Regions from separate parts of the Mesorhizobium sp. M1334 genome, predicted to be linked through region 2. Evidence: predicted binding sites of a transcription regulator. Region 2 holds the regulator's gene; each other region holds the start of a gene.
The links. The regulator PhoB, encoded in region 2, activates phosphate uptake and scavenging genes when phosphate is short. The targets are predictions, from matches to a motif close to TGTCATNNANCTGTCAT.

Region 1 (4,165 bases), on a different contig from region 2:
CCAGCGCGTGGCTGATCTCATCCGAAATGTGCTGGAGGATGCGGTCGCGCAGCGTGAACGGCGAGATGGCCAGCCGCATCTGCTCGGCCGGCTCGGCATAGCCGGTGATGAAGTTGAACAACTGGGCGACATCGCGCGCGATTGTCGGGTCGGTGGTGAAGAAGGACAGATCGGTGTAGATGCGGGCGGTGACTGGGTGGTAGTTGCCGGTGCCGAGATGCACGTAATTGCGCAGCCTGCCGTCCTCGCGCCGCACGACCAGCGACATCTTTGCGTGGGTCTTCAGTTCGAGAAAGCCGAAGACGACCTGGACGCCGGCGCGCTCGAGGTCGCGCGCCCAGCGGATGTTGGCCTCCTCGTCGAAGCGCGCCTTGAGCTCGACCAGCGCCGTCACCGACTTGCCGGCTTCCGCCGCATCGACCAAAGCCCGTACGATCGGGCTGTCGTTGGAGGTGCGGTAGAGCGTCTGCTTGATCGCCACCACTTCCGGGTCGGCCATTGCCTGGCGCAGAAACTGCACCACCACGTCGAAGGATTCGTAAGGGTGGTGGACGATGATGTCCTTCTCGCGGATCGCGGCAAAACAGTCGCCGCCATGCTCGCGGATGCGCTCGGGAAAGCGCGGATTGTAAGGCGTGAACTTCAGATCGTCGCGAGCAACGGCGACGATCTCCGAGATCTGGCTGAGCGCCAGCGGACCGGTGAGCACGCTGATCCGGCTGGCCGAGACGCCGAGCTCGCCGGCGACGAAATCGCGCAATTCGGCCGGCATCGACCTGTCGAACTCGATGCGGATGACCGAGCCGCGGCGTCGCCGCTTCAGCGCCGTCTCGAACAGCCGCACCAGATCCTCTGATTCTTCCTCGACCTCGATATCGCTGTCGCGGATGATGCGGAACGTGCCGGAGCCCTTGACCTCATAGCCGGGGAACAGCTTGCCGATATAGAGACTGACCGCCTCTTCGAGTGGAATGAAGCGGACATGATGCTTGCGATCCGGCAAACGGATGAAGCGCCTCAGCGCCACCGGCAGGCGCAGAAGCGCGCTCATTTCCTCGCCGTTTTTGCGATGGCGCAATTGCAGCGCCATCGAGAAACCGAGATTGGGAATGAATGGAAACGGATGCGCCGGGTCGATCGACAGCGGGGTCAGGACCGGAAATACCTGCTCCTGGAAATGGTCCTCGAGCCAGGTCTTCTCGTCCTTGGTCAGCGCATCGCGAGTGATGCTTTCGATGCCTTGTTTGTCGAGCAGCAGCATCAGCGCCGAAAGGCTGTTCTGCTGGTCCTCCTGCAGGCGCTCGACCTCGCGCAGCAATTGTTCGAGCTGCTGCTCGGGAGTGCGCCCATCCGGGCTCTTCAGCACGATGCCCTCGCGCACCTGGCCGGCAAGACCGGCGACGCGGACCATGAAGAACTCGTCGAGATTGGCGGCCGATATCGACAGAAAGCGCACGCGCTCGAGCAGCGGATGATTTGCGTTCAGCGATTCCTCGAGCACGCGCCGGTTGAATTGCAGCCAGGAAAACTCGCGATTGACGAAGCGGTCGGGATTGCCGCCTTCGCGGCTCGCGGCCTCGACACTGATGAATTCGTTCTGGACCGGCTTCAGTTCGTTCATGATTCCCGCTCTTCGCACACCGTTCGACGATCACAGCCTTAACCGGCTCAACTTATCCTCTGACAGGCTTTTGCGACAGTTTCATTTCATCGATCTTGCAAAGAGATGGGTTATGATCCAGATGCAATCGACAAGATCAGGAGACGACGATGGCAGGCGGTTCCATTCCCCATTTCCAGAACGATGCGGGCTATCCGGCAATCGACATCGGCGTCAAGGAATTCATGTGCACCGGGGCCAATCCGCCTTTCGACCACCCGCATGTATTTCTCGATATGGGCGACGACAATGAAAAAGTCTGCCCCTATTGCTCGACGCTCTATCGCTATTCGCCCAAGCTGAGGGCATTGGAAACGCAGCCGCCGGGCTGCCTCTATATCGACCAGGCCGCCTGATTCTTCCGCGACAAGCCTGATGCGACAAACGCAGTCCCGGCAGGTGGTCATCGCCGGGGCGGGCGTCGCCGGGCTGACCGCGGCACTGGCCTTCGCCGAGCGCGGCTATCGGATAAAACTGTTCGAACAGGCGCAGCATCTCGAGGCTGCCGGCGCCGGCATCCAGCTTTCACCCAACGCGACACGCATCCTTCGACAATTCGGCGTACTCGATCGGCTGTTGCCGACGGCGGTGCGGCCGGAGGCGGTCGTGCTGAAGGATGCCGTCACGCTGCGCGAGCTGGCGCGCGTACCGCTTGGCCATGTGGCTGAAACGCGCTGGGGAGCACCCTATCTCGTCGCCCACCGCGCCGACCTGCAGTCAGCGCTGATGGAGCGGATAGCCGAGCGGTCCGAGGTCAAGCTTGTCACCGGTGCCCGCGTCGGCGGCGTCGCAACCGGACCGAATGGCATCACCGCAACAGTCGTTGCCGGCACGACCATCGAAGCCGAAGCATCGTTGCTGGTCGGAGCCGATGGCGTCTGGTCGTCGGTGCGAGAAACGCTCGCCCGTGAGGGGGCCGATTTCCGGAGAAGCAGCTTCTCGGGCGAGCTGGCCTGGCGCGCAACGGTGGCCGCGGACAGCCTCGCCGGACAAGCCTTCAGGGTGATCGGTGCGCCGGATTGCGTTACCACATTCCTCTATCCAGGCTTCCATATGGTCGCCTATCCGGTCAGCCGTGGCGCGGTCTTCAACCTCGCGGCCTTCACCAAGGGCGAGCGCATCGCCGAGAGCTGGTCGGGACATGCCAACCCCGCCATCCTCGCCAGCGCCATGCGCGGTACCGCGCCGGCGCTGGTCCGTCTGGCGAGCGAGGCCGCGCCATGGACGGCATGGCCGATCCATACCGTCGAGCAGCGGCGGTGGACGACGCCGGAGGGCATAGCGCTGATTGGCGATGCGGCGCATGCGATGACGCCGTTTGCCGCACAGGGAGCGGCGATGGCGATCGAAGACGCGGTAACCCTTGCCGGTTTCGTTGCCAGCTCGCCTGCCGACCTCAGCAGCGCGCTTGTCGCCTGGGAACAGGCGCGGCGGCCGCGCGTATCCCAGGTCGCCCGCCGCGGCGCCCTCAACCGCCTCGCCTGGCATGCGGCCGGGCCGGTGGCGATGGCCCGCAACCTGTTCCTGGCGATGCGCTCACCCGAAAAACTCGCCGCTGATCTGGACTGGCTCTATGGCTGGCGGGCGGACGCTCGGCGGTCCTAAGTCATCGGAGCCTTGTCAATTGTAAAGCCGCATCGACAGGCTAAGCGAGGCCGGCAGCGGGTTCCACCAGCCGGTGCGCAGGCCGGCGGTGCGCAGTGCCGCCGCCGCCCAGGTGTTGCAGCCGACCAGCGCGTTGAAATGGCCATTGGCTTCGAAGAAACGATCGAAACGGGAGTAGGCCGCATCCTCGATCGGCATGGCCCCGTTCGGTCCCTGCTGAAAACTCGCTGCAATGAAATCGAGCAGCGCCGCAAAGCGTTCCTCACTTACGTCGAAGCCGGCGACGTCGGGATGCGGCTCGGCGATTTCGCCTGAAATGTCGACATGCATCACCGAGGCATCGACGGTCAGCGCCTTCATCACCGGCACTGCCTTCAGTTCCGACCAGGTCGGCGTCTCGAGATAGAAGGCGCGGCCGCCCCAGCCGAAGACGATGTAGCGGACCTCCGCCATGTCGGCCGGAATGCCGGCATCGACCAGGAAGTGGAAGCGCCGGCGCACATCGTCGTCGACCGGGATGGCGATGTCGGTGTGGATCGGATTTTTCAGCACCACGATGCGGTGGCTTGCGCCGATCGGATCGGCAGCGGCCGCCGGCCAGAGCGGGCGCGGCAGCAGGGTGCCCATCGCCACCGCAAGGACTGCTGCAACGACCAGCAGGCCGAGAAAACGAGCAAGCTTCTTCATGGGGAAGACATAGGCCAGGCAATGTTCAAGGTGAAGCCTCTCGAGAAATTGCACAGCTGACTTAGAGCTTGACGCGTATCCTCCCGGGGAGGATATCCAGAGGCATGTCAGATCACCTCCACGCTTCGCATCCTTCCATCATAAAGCGCCTGAAGCGCGCGCAAGGCCACCTTGCGGCGGTGCTGGCGATGATCGAGGCGCATCGCCCTTGCG
Region 2 (4,165 bases):
GAATGGCAGCAACTGGCGTGGACCGGCGCACTCATAATCACCCTGACGGTTCTGGGCTTGAGCATCCTCGCCCGCAGCCTTACCGGACGCAGAGAGGACAGATGACACAGATGTTGTCCCCAGACATGACGATGACCGAAACGGTCACCGAGAAGACGAAGATCGAGGTCAAGAACCTCAACTTCTACTACGGCCAGAGCAAGGCGCTGAAGGACATCAGCCTGTCGCTGCCCGAGCGCAGCGTCACGGCCTTCATCGGCCCTTCGGGTTGCGGGAAATCGACGCTGCTGCGCGTCTTCAACCGCATCTACGAGCTCTACCCGAAACAGACCGCCGAGGGCCAGGTGCTGCTTGACGGCAAGAACATTCTCGACCGGTCGCAGGATCTCAACCTCCTCAGGACAAAGATCGGCATGGTATTCCAGAAGCCGACGCCGTTCCCGATGTCGATCTATGAGAACATCGCCTTCGGCGTCAGGCTCTACGAGAATCTCGGCAAGTCCGAGATGGACGGCCGCGTCGAGCAAGCGTTGAAGCGGGCCGCGCTGTGGAGCGAGGTCAAGGACAAGCTAAACGCCAGCGGCTTGAGCCTGTCCGGCGGCCAGCAGCAGCGGCTCTGCATTGCCCGCACCGTGGCAGTGAAGCCGGAAGTCATTCTGCTCGACGAACCGGCTTCGGCCCTCGACCCGCTGTCGACGGCCAAGATCGAGGAACTGATCGACGAGCTGCAAGCCGACTACACGATCGTCATCGTCACCCACAACATGCAGCAAGCGGCGCGCGTGTCGCGCCAGACCGCCTTCATGTATCTGGGTGAACTGGTCGAGTTCGACCGGACCGAGAAGATATTCACGTCGCCCCGCGAGAAGCGCACGCAGGACTACATCACCGGCCGCTTCGGCTGAGCCGTTCCGATCATGCATATGAGGACAGGACCATGGGCGAACACACAGTCGCTTCTTTCGACGAGGATCTCGAGCAGATCAGCAAGCTGATCCGCGACATGGCCGACCTCGCCGGTTCGATGGTCGGCGGGGCGACCAAGGCCCTGTTGAATTCCGACAACGTGCTGGCGCAACGCGTCGTCTCCGACGACGCCATCATGGACGCGCGTCAACGCGAACTGGACGACCGCGCCATCACCCTGATCGCCAAGCGCCAGCCAATGGCTCACGATCTGCGCCATGTCGTCGGAGCGATCCGCATGGCCGGCGACCTCGAACGCATCGGCGACCTTGCCAAGAACATCGCCAAGCGTGTGAGCGCGGTCGGCCTCAGCGTCACGCCGCGCGACCTTTCGCATTCCATCGATGCGATGGCGCAGCTGGTGCTCATTCAGGTGCAGGGCGTCATCGAGGAATATGCTGCAGGCGATGCGGCCGCGTTGGCCAAGCTGCGTGCCGCCGACGAGCGTATCGACGTCAAATACACGTCCGTGTTCCGCGAGCTGTTGACCTACATGATGGAAGATCCGCGCAACATCACCGCTTGCACGCATCTGCTGTTCTGCGCCAAGAATCTCGAGCGGATCGGCGACCATGTCACCAACATCGCCGAAAATGCGTATTATGTGCTGACCGGCGAGCAATTGCCGGTCAATCGTCCGAAGCAGGACGAAACGACAATGTCCGCACCGGTGACATGATGGGGGTGCCCAGCCGATGATCGCACCACGCATAATGGTGGTGGAGGACGAGGAGCCGTTGGGCGTGCTGCTCCGCTACAATCTCGAATCCGAAGGCTACCAGGTCGAGGTGGTGACACGTGGCGACGAAGCCGAGATCCGTTTGCAGGAGAATGTGCCCGACCTTCTGGTGCTCGACTGGATGATACCAGCGGTTTCCGGCATCGAGCTCTGCCGCCGGTTGCGGGTGCGCCCCGAAACCGAGCGGCTGCCGATCATTATGCTGACCGCGCGCGGCGAGGAGAGCGACCGGGTGCGCGGTCTTTCGACCGGCGCCGACGACTATCTGGTCAAACCGTTTTCGACACCGGAATTCATGGCCAGGGTCAAGGCGCTGCTGCGCCGCGCCAAGCCGGAAGTGCTGTCCAGCGTGCTGAAGGTCGGCGACATCGTGCTCGATCGCGAATCGCACCGGGTTTATCGCAAGAAGAGCGAGATCCGGCTCGGGCCGACCGAATTCCGGTTGCTCGAGTTCATGATGCGGCATCCGGGCCGCGTCTTCTCGCGTAGCCAGTTGCTCGATAATGTCTGGGGCGAGACGATCTATATCGACGAACGCACCGTTGACGTGCATGTCGGGCGGCTGCGCAAGGCCGTCAACAACGGCCGCATGCCGGATGTCATCCGCACCATCCGCGGTGCCGGTTACGCGATCCGGGAAGATTGACCCGCCTGGTCAGGCGACGTTCTTTCTGACGCCGGGCCTCATTTGCGCGCCCGGCGCGAAAATCTCCTGGTCGACGAAGCTTAACGCCCGCATCGCGCAGCCTTCGCGGATCAGCGGCAATTCGTTCGGCTCGGTATCGAAGGAGATCGAGCCCGAGTGCTGGCCGCCGGCGGTCTGGGCGATGGCCTTGCGCAAGGCCGGCTCGATCAGATCGAAGGCGGCGGCACTGGCGCCGACCATCGCGACCGGTGCCGGATCGATCAGCGCGAACAGCGAGCCGAGACCGAAACCCAGCGCTTCGCCGGCCTTGCGGTAGGCCTCGCGTTCCGGCCCATCCTTCTCGCGCGCGCGGGCGGCCAGCGCGCGCATGTCGGCGTCGCTGACGTCGGCGACCGGTTCGCTGTCTTCGCTCATCTGCCTGGCGTTGCGCCAGATGGCATAGTTGCCGGCATAGGCTTCGATGCAGCCGCGCCGCCCGCACCGGCAGAGCGCGCCGCCCGGATGATGGATCATGTGGCCAAATTCGCCGCCCGAGGAATGCGTCCCGGTGAACAGTTCGCCCTTCAGCACAAGCCCCATACCGATGCCATGCGAAAGCAGGATGGCGATGAAGTCGTCGCGATAGCGATCCGGATCGCGCCAGCGCAAAGCCACCGCCATCATATTGCAGTCGTTCTCCACCGTGGCCGGGATGCCGAATTCGTCTTCCAGCAGGTCGGCAAAGGCGATGTCGGTCTGCGGCGTGATCGGCGACCACAGCATGGCGCGTGCAGGGGAGTCGGTAATGCCCTGAATCGCCAGGGCGATGCGGGCGACACTGCGGACGTCAAGGTCTGGGTCCTCAAGCCGGCGCCGGACGATGGCCATGCATTCGCGGATCAGCTCGTCGCGCGGCATGGTCAGCGTGTCCAGCCGGCGCTGTTCCTCGGCGACCACCTGTCCCGCATAGTCGATAATGGCGGCCGACAGGAAATTCAGTGACAACACCACGGTCAGCACCGCCGCCGCTTCCGGGTTGAGGGCGAGGCCGACCTGCGGACGACCGCGTTTCAACGAAACGGCCTCACTTGCCTTGCTCTCGGCGAGGATGCCTTCCCGTATCAGGTCGGAGGAGATCGCCGATATGGTTGAATGACTGAGGCCGGTGGTGGCTGCGATCTCCGTACGCGACGGCTGGCCGGCCCGGCGCACCGCCGAGATCACCATCGCCCGGTTGCGCCGGCGCAAATCGTCGTGGCGGATTCCGACCGACATCGTTTTGCTTTCCTCCCGGTTGCCGCGGCCGCTCATGAACCGGAAGCCGTCGGTAATGTCCGACAAATAGTGTCGGATGCGGCAAATAGTGTCAGATGCAGGTGGCGCTGTCATCGTTTATTCCGGCGCTCGAAAAAACTCGCACAGTCATCAAAATCCATCAGAATCGATGTTGACAGCAGCCGGAGATCGGGCCAGTATTTTTTCGAGGCTCGAAAAAATAGAGCTTCTAAGCTGGTCGTTGAGCAATTGGTCACGCCGTACGCGGCGCAGGGAGGATATGATGAAGAAATTCACGACCGCCATTCTGGCGGGTGTCGCCATGACGCTGGCGCTGGCGTCGGTGGCGCAGGCGAAAGACAAGGTCATCGGCGTTTCCTGGTCGAACTTCCAGGAAGAGCGCTGGAAGACCGACGAGGCCGCAATGAAGGCGGCCATCGAGGCCGCCGGCGACAAGTATATTTCCGCCGACGCACAGTCCAACCCCGGCAAGCAGCTCACCGACGTCGAGAGCCTGATCTCGCAGGGTGCCAATGCGCTGATCATCCTGGCACAGGATG
Region 3 (4,165 bases), 210 kb from region 2:
AATTCCTGGCGATCGGCGCGCATGCCGTGCGGCGCTCGCTGGCTGATCCAGGTGCGCGCACGCTGGTCATCGGCGCGGGCCCCATCGGGCTCGGCACGGCGCTGTTCGCCCGCATCGCCGGGCTCGACGTGACGCTGCTCGACATGAGTGCGGAGAGGCTGAGTTTCGCCGAAAGCGAACTCGGCTTCGCGACCCTCGACGGCTCGCAGGGCGCTGCTGCGGACCTGGTGCGGCAAGCAACCGACGGCGATGGCTTTGACATGGTTTTCGATGCCACCGGCAACACCCAGTCGGTGCAGTCGGCCTTCGCCCATGTCGCGCATGGCGGGGCGCTGGTCCTGGTCAGCGTCGTCAAGGACGACATCGCCTTTTCCGATCCCGAATTCCACAAGCGCGAGATGATGCTGATCGGCAGCCGCAACGCGCTGCGTGCCGATTTCGACCATGTCGCCGCCTCGATCCGCAACGGCGCGGTGCCGTTGGCAAAGCTCGTCACGCACCGCACGACGCTTGGCGAAACGCCGCACGATCTTGCCCGCTGGGCGCATGAGAAGTCCGGCCTGATCAAGGCGGTTATCCAGGTCGGATGATGCCAGGGCTGGCGCATCTCAGAGCGCCGATAGTTTGAGCTCGATCCGCTCGGCCGGGAAGCGCGACTCCGAAAACTGGATCGGCTGACCGTCGGGCGTGACGTTAACGGCGACCGTCACCAGCACGATGGCGCCGGGCTGCAGGTCGAGGTCCGCAAGGTCGGCGGCATCCGCATGGCGCGCCGACAGCACCGTCGATTGCCGCAGATAGTCGTCAATGCCGAAACGTGCCAGCGATGCGGTGATCGAACCGGTTTCCGCCATGGCAGCATCGATGCCGGCAAAGCGCCTGGCATCGAACCAGCCGGCAGCGCGGGACACCGGCATTCCATCGGCTTCGCCGCGCGTTTCCAGACGTATCACGTCGGCCCCCTTTGCAAGGCCTAAGCTCTCTGCCACACGACGGTTGGCAGGCTCGACCGATGATGCAAGCAAGGTGATATGCCGCTCGGACGCCTGTCCTTGCAATCCTTCGGAAAAGCGGGTGCGGGCGCCGATCGGATATGACAGCCGCCTGCGCGACAGCACGAAGGTGCCGCGCCCCTGCTCTGCCCTGAGCACACCCTCCTGCACCAGCGCTGCAATGGCGCTGCGGACGGTGTGGCGGTTGACGCCATAGCGCTCGGCAAGTGCCACCTCCGGCGGCAACGCCGCATTTTCGGGAAAATCGCCGACGGCAATCGAATGCAGGATCTGATTGGCGATCTGCCGCCACAGCGCGACACCGCTGCGCCGCTCGATGCTGTTGGCTTGTCCGATCATTTTCTGCCCCAACCTTTGCGCCCCCTCTTCTCGCCCTGTCATGCACCCGTCATAGACACGCATTAGATAATAGGTATAATTTGTATAATTGTCTATATCAATAGACAAGTGTCGATGCAAGGGAGTGTTAACCATGCGAGGACAGGAAGCGCGCGATCAGGCTGAGCGCAAGGCCGTTATGACAACGCTGGCGCAATCGACCGGCGACGATATCGTCCGTCTGTGGAACGAAGCCGGCCTGCCTTCTGAGGCGGAACTCCTGCGCGGCCCCGAAACCGGCCTGGTGACCGTGCGTGGCCGCATCGGTGGCGGCGGCGCGCCGTTCAACGTTGGCGAGGCGACGGTCACCCGCGCCACCGTCAGGCTCGCCTCCGGACAGGTCGGCCACTGCTATGCGCTCGGCCGCGACAAGCAGAAGGCAAGGCTGGCGGCAATCGCCGACGCGCTCTGGCAGGACCCGGCTCACCGCAACGAGGTCGAGGCCAGGCTCGTCGCGCCCTTGCGGGCGGCACTGGCCAAGGCCCGTGACCAGCGCCGCGCCGAGACGGCGGCGACCAAGGTCGATTTCTTCACCATGGTACGCGGAGAAGACTGATGGACATCGCAACCCAAGCGATCGAAGGCGGCTTTGCCGATCCGGTGTTCGACGCCCAGACGGTCTTCCGCGCAATGATGGACGCGATGGCGCGGCCGGGCACACTGCAGCCCCTGCCGGTCTTTACCCATCCACCGACGCCGCTGTCAGCCACCGCGGGCGCCATTGCGCTGGCGCTGTGCGATAACGACACGCCGCTCTGGCTCGACCCCGCCTTGCAGGCTTCAGCGACGGTGAAATCCTGGCTTGGCTTCCATACCGGCGCGCCGCTGGCCAACACATCGGCCGACGCGCATTTCGCGCTGATCGCCACCCCGGCCGAGATGATGGCGCTCGACGGGTTTTCGCAAGGCACCCAGGATTATCCCGATCGCTCCACGACGCTGATCCTCGAGGTCAGCGATCTTGTCTCCGGCGCTCCGCTGCTGCTCGAAGGCCCGGGCATCGAGAAGACGGCGACGATCGCGCCGGCGCAAATGCCGCGCCATTTCGTCGAGCAATGGAAGCAGAACAACCAGCGCTTTCCGCGTGGCGTCGACATCATCCTCGCCACGTCCGAAGCAATTGCCTGCCTGCCGCGCACGACGCGCATCAAGATGATGGAGGCATAGGATGTATGTCGCGGTAAAGGGTGGCGAAGCGGCCATTCGCAACGCCCACAAACTGCTCGCCGACCGCCGGCGCGGCGATCGTTCGGTGCCCGCACTTCGCCTCAACCAGATCGTCGAGCAGCTGGCGCTCGGCGTCGACCGGGTGATGAGTGAAGGTTCGCTCTACGACACGGAATTGGCGGCACTCGCCATCGTCCAGGCGCGCGGCGACATGATCGAGGCGATCTTCCTCATTCGCGCCTACCGCACCACGCTGCCGCGCTTCGGCTACACCAGGGCGGTCGACACCGGCACGATGCTGGTCGAGCGGCGCGTGTCGGCCACCTACAAGGACCTGCCCGGCGGCCAGTTGCTCGGCCCGACTTTCGACTACACCCACCGGCTGCTCGATCCCGAGCTTGCTGCAGGCGGCGAAGTCGCCGAGCCGGAGCAGCGTGCCGGCGAAGCGGAAGCCATGCCGCGCGTGTCGGCGATCCTCGCCCGCGAGGGCCTGATCGAATCCGACGGCGACATGCCTGAAGATCATGTCCCCGGCGACATCACCCGCGAGCCGCTCGAATTCCCGATGGCGCGCGACATCCGCCTGCAGGCGTTGTCGCGCGGCGATGAGGGGTTTTTATTGGCGCTCGGCTATTCCACCCAGCGCGGCTATGCGCGCAACCATCCCTTCGTCGGTGAGGTCCGTATCGGTGAGGTCGAGCTGGAGCTCGACGTGCCGGAACTGCCTTTCGCAGTGCCGCTCGGCAGTATCCGCGTCACCGAGTGCCAGATGGTCAACCAGTTCAAGGGCTCGGCCAAGGCGCCGCCGCAATTCACCCGCGGCTACGGCCTTGTCTTCGGCCAGAGCGAGCGCAAGGCGATGGCCATGGCGCTATGCGACCGCGCGCTGCGTGCCTCGGAGTTGGGTGAGGATGTCGTCGCCGCCGCCCAGGACGAGGAGTTCGTCATCTCGCATTCCGACAATGTCCAGGCGACCGGCTTCGTCGAGCATCTGAAGCTGCCGCATTATGTCGATTTCCAAGCCGAGCTCGACCTCGTGCGCCGCATGCGCGCCGAGCACGACGCCCGCGAAAACGCCGGCAAGGCCGAAGAGAAGAGAGAGGCCGCGGAATGACCGCACAACCAACCGACATCGCCACCTACAACTTCGCCTATCTCGACGAGCAGACCAAGCGGATGATCCGCCGGGCGATCCTCAAGGGTATCGCCATCCCTGGCTATCAGGTGCCGTTCGCCTCGCGCGAAATGCCGATGCCCTATGGGTGGGGCACCGGCGGTGTGCAGGTCACCGCTTCGATCATTGGTCCCCTCGATGTGCTGAAGGTCATCGACCAGGGCGCCGACGACACCACCAATGCCGTCTCGATCCGCGCCTTCTTCAAGAAGGTCGCCAATGTCGCTGTCACCACCGAGACGGCGAAGGCGACCATCATCCAGACTCGCCACCGCATCCCTGAATATCCGCTGAGCGCCGGCCAGGTGCTGGTCTATCAGGTGCCGATCCCCGAGCCGTTGCGCTTTCTCGAACCGCGCGAAACCGAGACGCGCCAGATGCATGCGCTGGAGGAATACGGGCTCATGCATGTCAAGCTTTACGAGGACATCGC
Region 4 (4,165 bases), 210 kb from region 2:
CGACGTTCTCCGGCGGCGAACAGCAGCGCGTCAACATCGCGCGCGGCTTCATCACCGAGCATCCGATCCTGCTGCTAGACGAGCCGACCGCCTCGCTCGACGCAAGGAACCGCGACGTGGTGATTTCCCTGATCGCCGCCAAGAAGGCCTCGGGCGTCGCCTTGCTCGGCATCTTCCACGACCACGACGTGCGCGAGGCGGTGGCCGACCGTATCATCGACGTGACCGCCTTCGCCGCCGGAAAAATCGCCGCATGACGAGGAAACTGTCGGAGGCACCGCTGATCCACGAGACGGCGCAAGTTGAGAACTCGACGCTTGGCCGCTGGACCGAGATCGCCGAGCGCTGCCGGGTTTCCGAAAGCACGCTCGGCGACTATTCCTACATGATGCAGGACTGCGGCGTCTGGTGCGCGACGATCGGCAAATTCGCCAACATCGCCGCCAATGTGCGCATCAACGCCACCAACCATCCGACCTGGCGGCCGACGCTGCACCATTTCACCTATCGCGCGTCCGACTATTGGGACGACGCCGAGCACGAGAGCGAATTCTTCGCCCAGCGCCGCGCCAAACGCGTCACCATCGGCCACGACACCTGGCTCGGCCATGGCTCGACCATCCTGCCCGGTGTTACTGTTGGCGATGGAGCGGCAGTCGGCGCCGGCGCAGTGGTGTCGAAGGACGTCGCGCCCTACACCATCGTCGCCGGCGTACCGGCCAAGCCGATCCGCGAACGCTTCGACCGCCGCACCGCGGAGCGCTACCAGGCGCTCGCCTGGTGGGATTGGGATCACGCCCAGCTGCGCGCCGCGCTCGACGATTTTCGGGAACTGTCGGCCAATCAGTTTTTGGAGAAGCATGGGGGTTGACGTCCCGAATAAGTCAGCCGCTCAGGCAAATGTCCAAAATAATAGAAAGAAATCCTAACGTGATAAGAATAGCACCACCAGTCTGATTTAACCTTATAAGTTCTATAATTTTTTTGTCATAACCAATATCTACAAGCGATTTGGTTTTTTCCTCAATCTTATTTGCAAAATTTATCGTAACTAGCGCAATTAAAAAAATGAGAATCATTATAATAATGGCCGCGTCGCGCCCATTTCCATAATTGTACAAGTATCCCGGTATTGGATGGTTCAAGCTACCAACCCGATATACGGACATCAAAACCAGGGCCACTGTGAAACTTATCGCAGCGACTACCCCTGCAGCATACAGCCGCAACCACTGGCGCCAACGTAGCAATTAGGAAGCCTCTCTTTGATACGAGTTTGAATCTTTATTTCAATCTTGATGATGTGCAAACCCCGGCAGAATCGCTTGGCGAGTCCTGCCTTTGATATTCTACTTCTTGGCACGGTTTTGATGTCCCTGACACATCGTCGGGGCAGAACGCGGCCTTTCCTCTGGAGATCGCAATGCCTGTTTCAGTCAAACCTTCGCTCGCCGGATACTTTGCCGGCTCGAACCTGACCCCTCCGCTGCATCTCGGCAGGCGCTACGACACCTCTGGCAATTTCCTGACCGAGCCCGGCAACACGGTCGTCTGCCATCTCGTCGACGGCTCGCCGTCCGAGGCAGTGGTGGTCGAAGTGCGTGAGCGGATGCGCGCCATGCCCCATACCGACCGGCTGGCCTTCACGCCGGTCTCCAGCCTGCACATGACGCTGTTCCAGGGCATCATCGAATATCGGCGCCGGCTTCCCTGTTGGCCTGAGGATGCGCCCCTCGACACCAGCATCGACGACATGACCCGCCTCTATCAGGAACGCCTGAACGGCTTCGAAGGCCGCGGCGCCTTCAAGATCAGGGTTGTCGATGTCGTGCCGACGGGCTTGACCGTTGCCGGCGCAACCGATGAGGACGTGCGTATCCTGCGCGCATGGCGCGATGCCTTGTCGGCGCCCTTCGGATATCGGCATCCCGACCACGACAGCTACACGTTCCACATAACCTTCGCCTATCAGATCCGCCGTCTCGACGATGAAAGGATAACGCAATGGCAACAACTATTCGATGATTGCCTCTCGCTGCCGTCCGTCAGACTCCAGTGATCGAGCTGCTGCCTCCGGCATTTTGCAGCTTCAAGGACATGAAGCATTTCGAGGAGCTTCTTGTCCTGGGCTGATCCAAAGGCGCGCGGATGAATTCCCCGGGCGAGGCGTACCTGTGGGCAGTAACAAAACTGACATCGTTCCGACACCGCAGGTTCATGCGGCTGCGCTAGCGAGGGTTAACAGACCTTCAATTGCGATTGGACTGGAGCCTGCACCATGTCAGCTACGCTCGAAATCCGCGGCGTCACCCGCCGGTTCGGCAAGAACACCGCCGTCAGCAATGTCGACATCGCGATCCCGCACGGTCAGATGGTCGGCATCATCGGCCGTTCCGGCGCCGGCAAATCGACGCTTCTGCGCATGATCAACCGCCTCATCGATCCCAGCCAGGGATCCATCCTGTTCGACGGCGTCGAAGTCTCCGGGTTGCGCGGCTCGCCGCTCCGGCGATGGCAGCGCGACTGCGCCATGATCTTCCAGCAGTTCAATCTGGTGCCGCGCCTGGACGTGCTGACCAATGTGCTGCTCGGCCGGCTCAACCACCGCTCGACGCTGTCCAACCTGTTCGGCATGTTCTCGCGCAGTGAATGCGCCGAGGCTGTTGCGGCCCTTGAGCGTCTCGACATCGCCCGCACCGTACTGCAGCCCGCCGGCACGCTTTCCGGCGGCCAGCAGCAGCGCGTTGCGATTGCGCGTGCCATGATGCAGCAGCCGAAGGTGCTGTTGGCCGACGAGCCGATCGCCTCGCTCGATCCGCTCAACGCCAAGGTGGTGATGGATTCGCTGCAGGACATCAATTTGCGCGAAGGCATCACCGTCATCACAAATCTGCATACGCTTGATACGGCCCGCAACTATTGCAGCCGTATCATCGGCATGGCCGCCGGCAAGGTTGTCTTCGACGGCCCGCCCGAAGACCTCAACCGCGAGGCCGTGCGCATGGTCTACGGCGCCGACAGCAATGGCGGCGAAATCTCCGAGGCCATCACCTCGACCAGCGTCGCCATCAAACAGAAAATCGCTGCATCCGCCGGACCGCTCGAGCCCGTATTCCCTGGCTACTGAGAACGGCCTGATCGCCCGCCCGCGTCAAAGGCACTCGTCAAAAGTTCGAACGCTCCGGCGCGAAGCCGGAACCAACAGGAGAGAGATAATGTTCAGGAAGATGGTTTTTGGCGCGGTTTCATTGCTCGCCATCGCAACAAGTGCCGCTCACGCCCAGGATATCAAGGAATTCCGCATCGGCATCCTTGGTGGTGAAAATGAAGCGGACCGGCTGCGCAACTTTCAGTGCCTCGCCGATCACCTGAAGTCCGAATTCGGCTTCGAGAAGGTCTCGCTGTTCCCGGCCGCCGACTATGACGGCGTAATCCAGGGCCTGCTCGGCGGCACCCTCGATTTCGCCGAGCTTGGCGCGTCAGGCTATGCCAGCGTCTACCTCAAGGATCCGAACGCCGTGACCCCGATCCTCACCACCCAGCAGACCGACGGCGCGACCGGCTATTATTCGATCGGCCTGGCGCTGAAGTCGTCCGGCATCACCGACATCAAGTCGGCAAAGGGCAAGAAGCTCGGCTATGCCGACCCGGATTCGACCTCCGGCTATCTGATCCCGCTGACCCAGATTCCGAAGGACACCGGCGCCTCGAACGAAACCTTCTTCGCCTCGACCCAGTTCAATGGCGGCCACGAGAACAACCTCCTCGCCGTTCGCGACGGCAAGGTCGATGTTGCGGTTGACGACTCCTCGGGCATTGGCGACTTCAAGAATGGCTACACCTCCGGCACCTTCCACAAGGAAGTCGCCAAGGGCGCCGTCGACCCCAACGATTTCGTCGAAGTCTGGCGCTCCGGCCTGATCCCGAACGGCCCGCTGGTCGTGCGCACCGCGCTCGGTGGCGATATGAGCGCCAAGCTCGCCAACTTCTTCACCAGCCTGCCGGCCAAGGACAAGCCCTGCTTCGAGGCCATCGAAGGCGGCGATTTCACTGGCTACGTTCCTGTGAAGCCGGACTTCTACAGCGTCATCGTCGAAGCCCGCAAAGCCGCGATCGGCGGCTGAATGCAGTTGCAAAGGGCGGCCTTATCAGCGCCGCCCTTTTT

Region 1: a site for PhoB is predicted at 1,694-1,710, ahead of NKH17_RS21915 (RNA degradosome polyphosphate kinase). Genes of this name have one in related genera too.
Region 3: a site for PhoB is predicted at 1,389-1,405, ahead of phnF (phosphonate metabolism transcriptional regulator PhnF). Genes of this name have one in related genera too.
Region 4: a site for PhoB is predicted at 2,181-2,197, ahead of phnC (phosphonate ABC transporter ATP-binding protein). Genes of this name have one in related genera too.

Annotation. Positions count from the first base shown of each region.
Region 1 is NZ_JAMYLM010000014.1:28,627-32,791, forward strand. It holds gene NKH17_RS21915 (RNA degradosome polyphosphate kinase) at 1-1,621, opposite strand, end outside; gene NKH17_RS21920 (zinc-finger domain-containing protein) at 1,771-2,016, shown strand; gene NKH17_RS21925 (FAD-dependent monooxygenase) at 2,036-3,265, shown strand; gene NKH17_RS21930 (TIGR02117 family protein) at 3,281-3,952, opposite strand; gene NKH17_RS21935 (metal-sensing transcriptional repressor) at 4,057-4,165, shown strand, end outside.
Region 2 is NZ_JAMYLM010000002.1:556,271-560,435, reverse strand. It holds gene pstA (phosphate ABC transporter permease PstA) at 1-105, shown strand, start outside; gene pstB (phosphate ABC transporter ATP-binding protein PstB) at 102-905, shown strand; gene phoU (phosphate signaling complex protein PhoU) at 938-1,645, shown strand; gene phoB (phosphate regulon transcriptional regulator PhoB) at 1,662-2,351, shown strand; gene NKH17_RS06195 (ROK family protein) at 2,361-3,605, opposite strand; gene xylF (D-xylose ABC transporter substrate-binding protein) at 3,889-4,165, shown strand, end outside.
Region 3 is NZ_JAMYLM010000002.1:342,713-346,877, forward strand. It holds gene NKH17_RS05060 (zinc-binding alcohol dehydrogenase family protein) at 1-590, shown strand, start outside; gene phnF (phosphonate metabolism transcriptional regulator PhnF) at 609-1,352, opposite strand; gene phnG (phosphonate C-P lyase system protein PhnG) at 1,486-1,947, shown strand; gene phnH (phosphonate C-P lyase system protein PhnH) at 1,947-2,558, shown strand; gene NKH17_RS05080 (carbon-phosphorus lyase complex subunit) at 2,560-3,672, shown strand; gene NKH17_RS05085 (alpha-D-ribose 1-methylphosphonate 5-phosphate C-P-lyase PhnJ) at 3,669-4,165, shown strand, end outside.
Region 4 is NZ_JAMYLM010000002.1:348,519-352,683, forward strand. It holds gene phnL (phosphonate C-P lyase system protein PhnL) at 1-257, shown strand, start outside; gene NKH17_RS05100 (DapH/DapD/GlmU-related protein) at 254-871, shown strand; partial or broken gene NKH17_RS05105 (DUF1868 domain-containing protein) at 1,424-2,133, shown strand; gene phnC (phosphonate ABC transporter ATP-binding protein) at 2,279-3,127, shown strand; gene phnD (phosphonate ABC transporter substrate-binding protein) at 3,216-4,124, shown strand.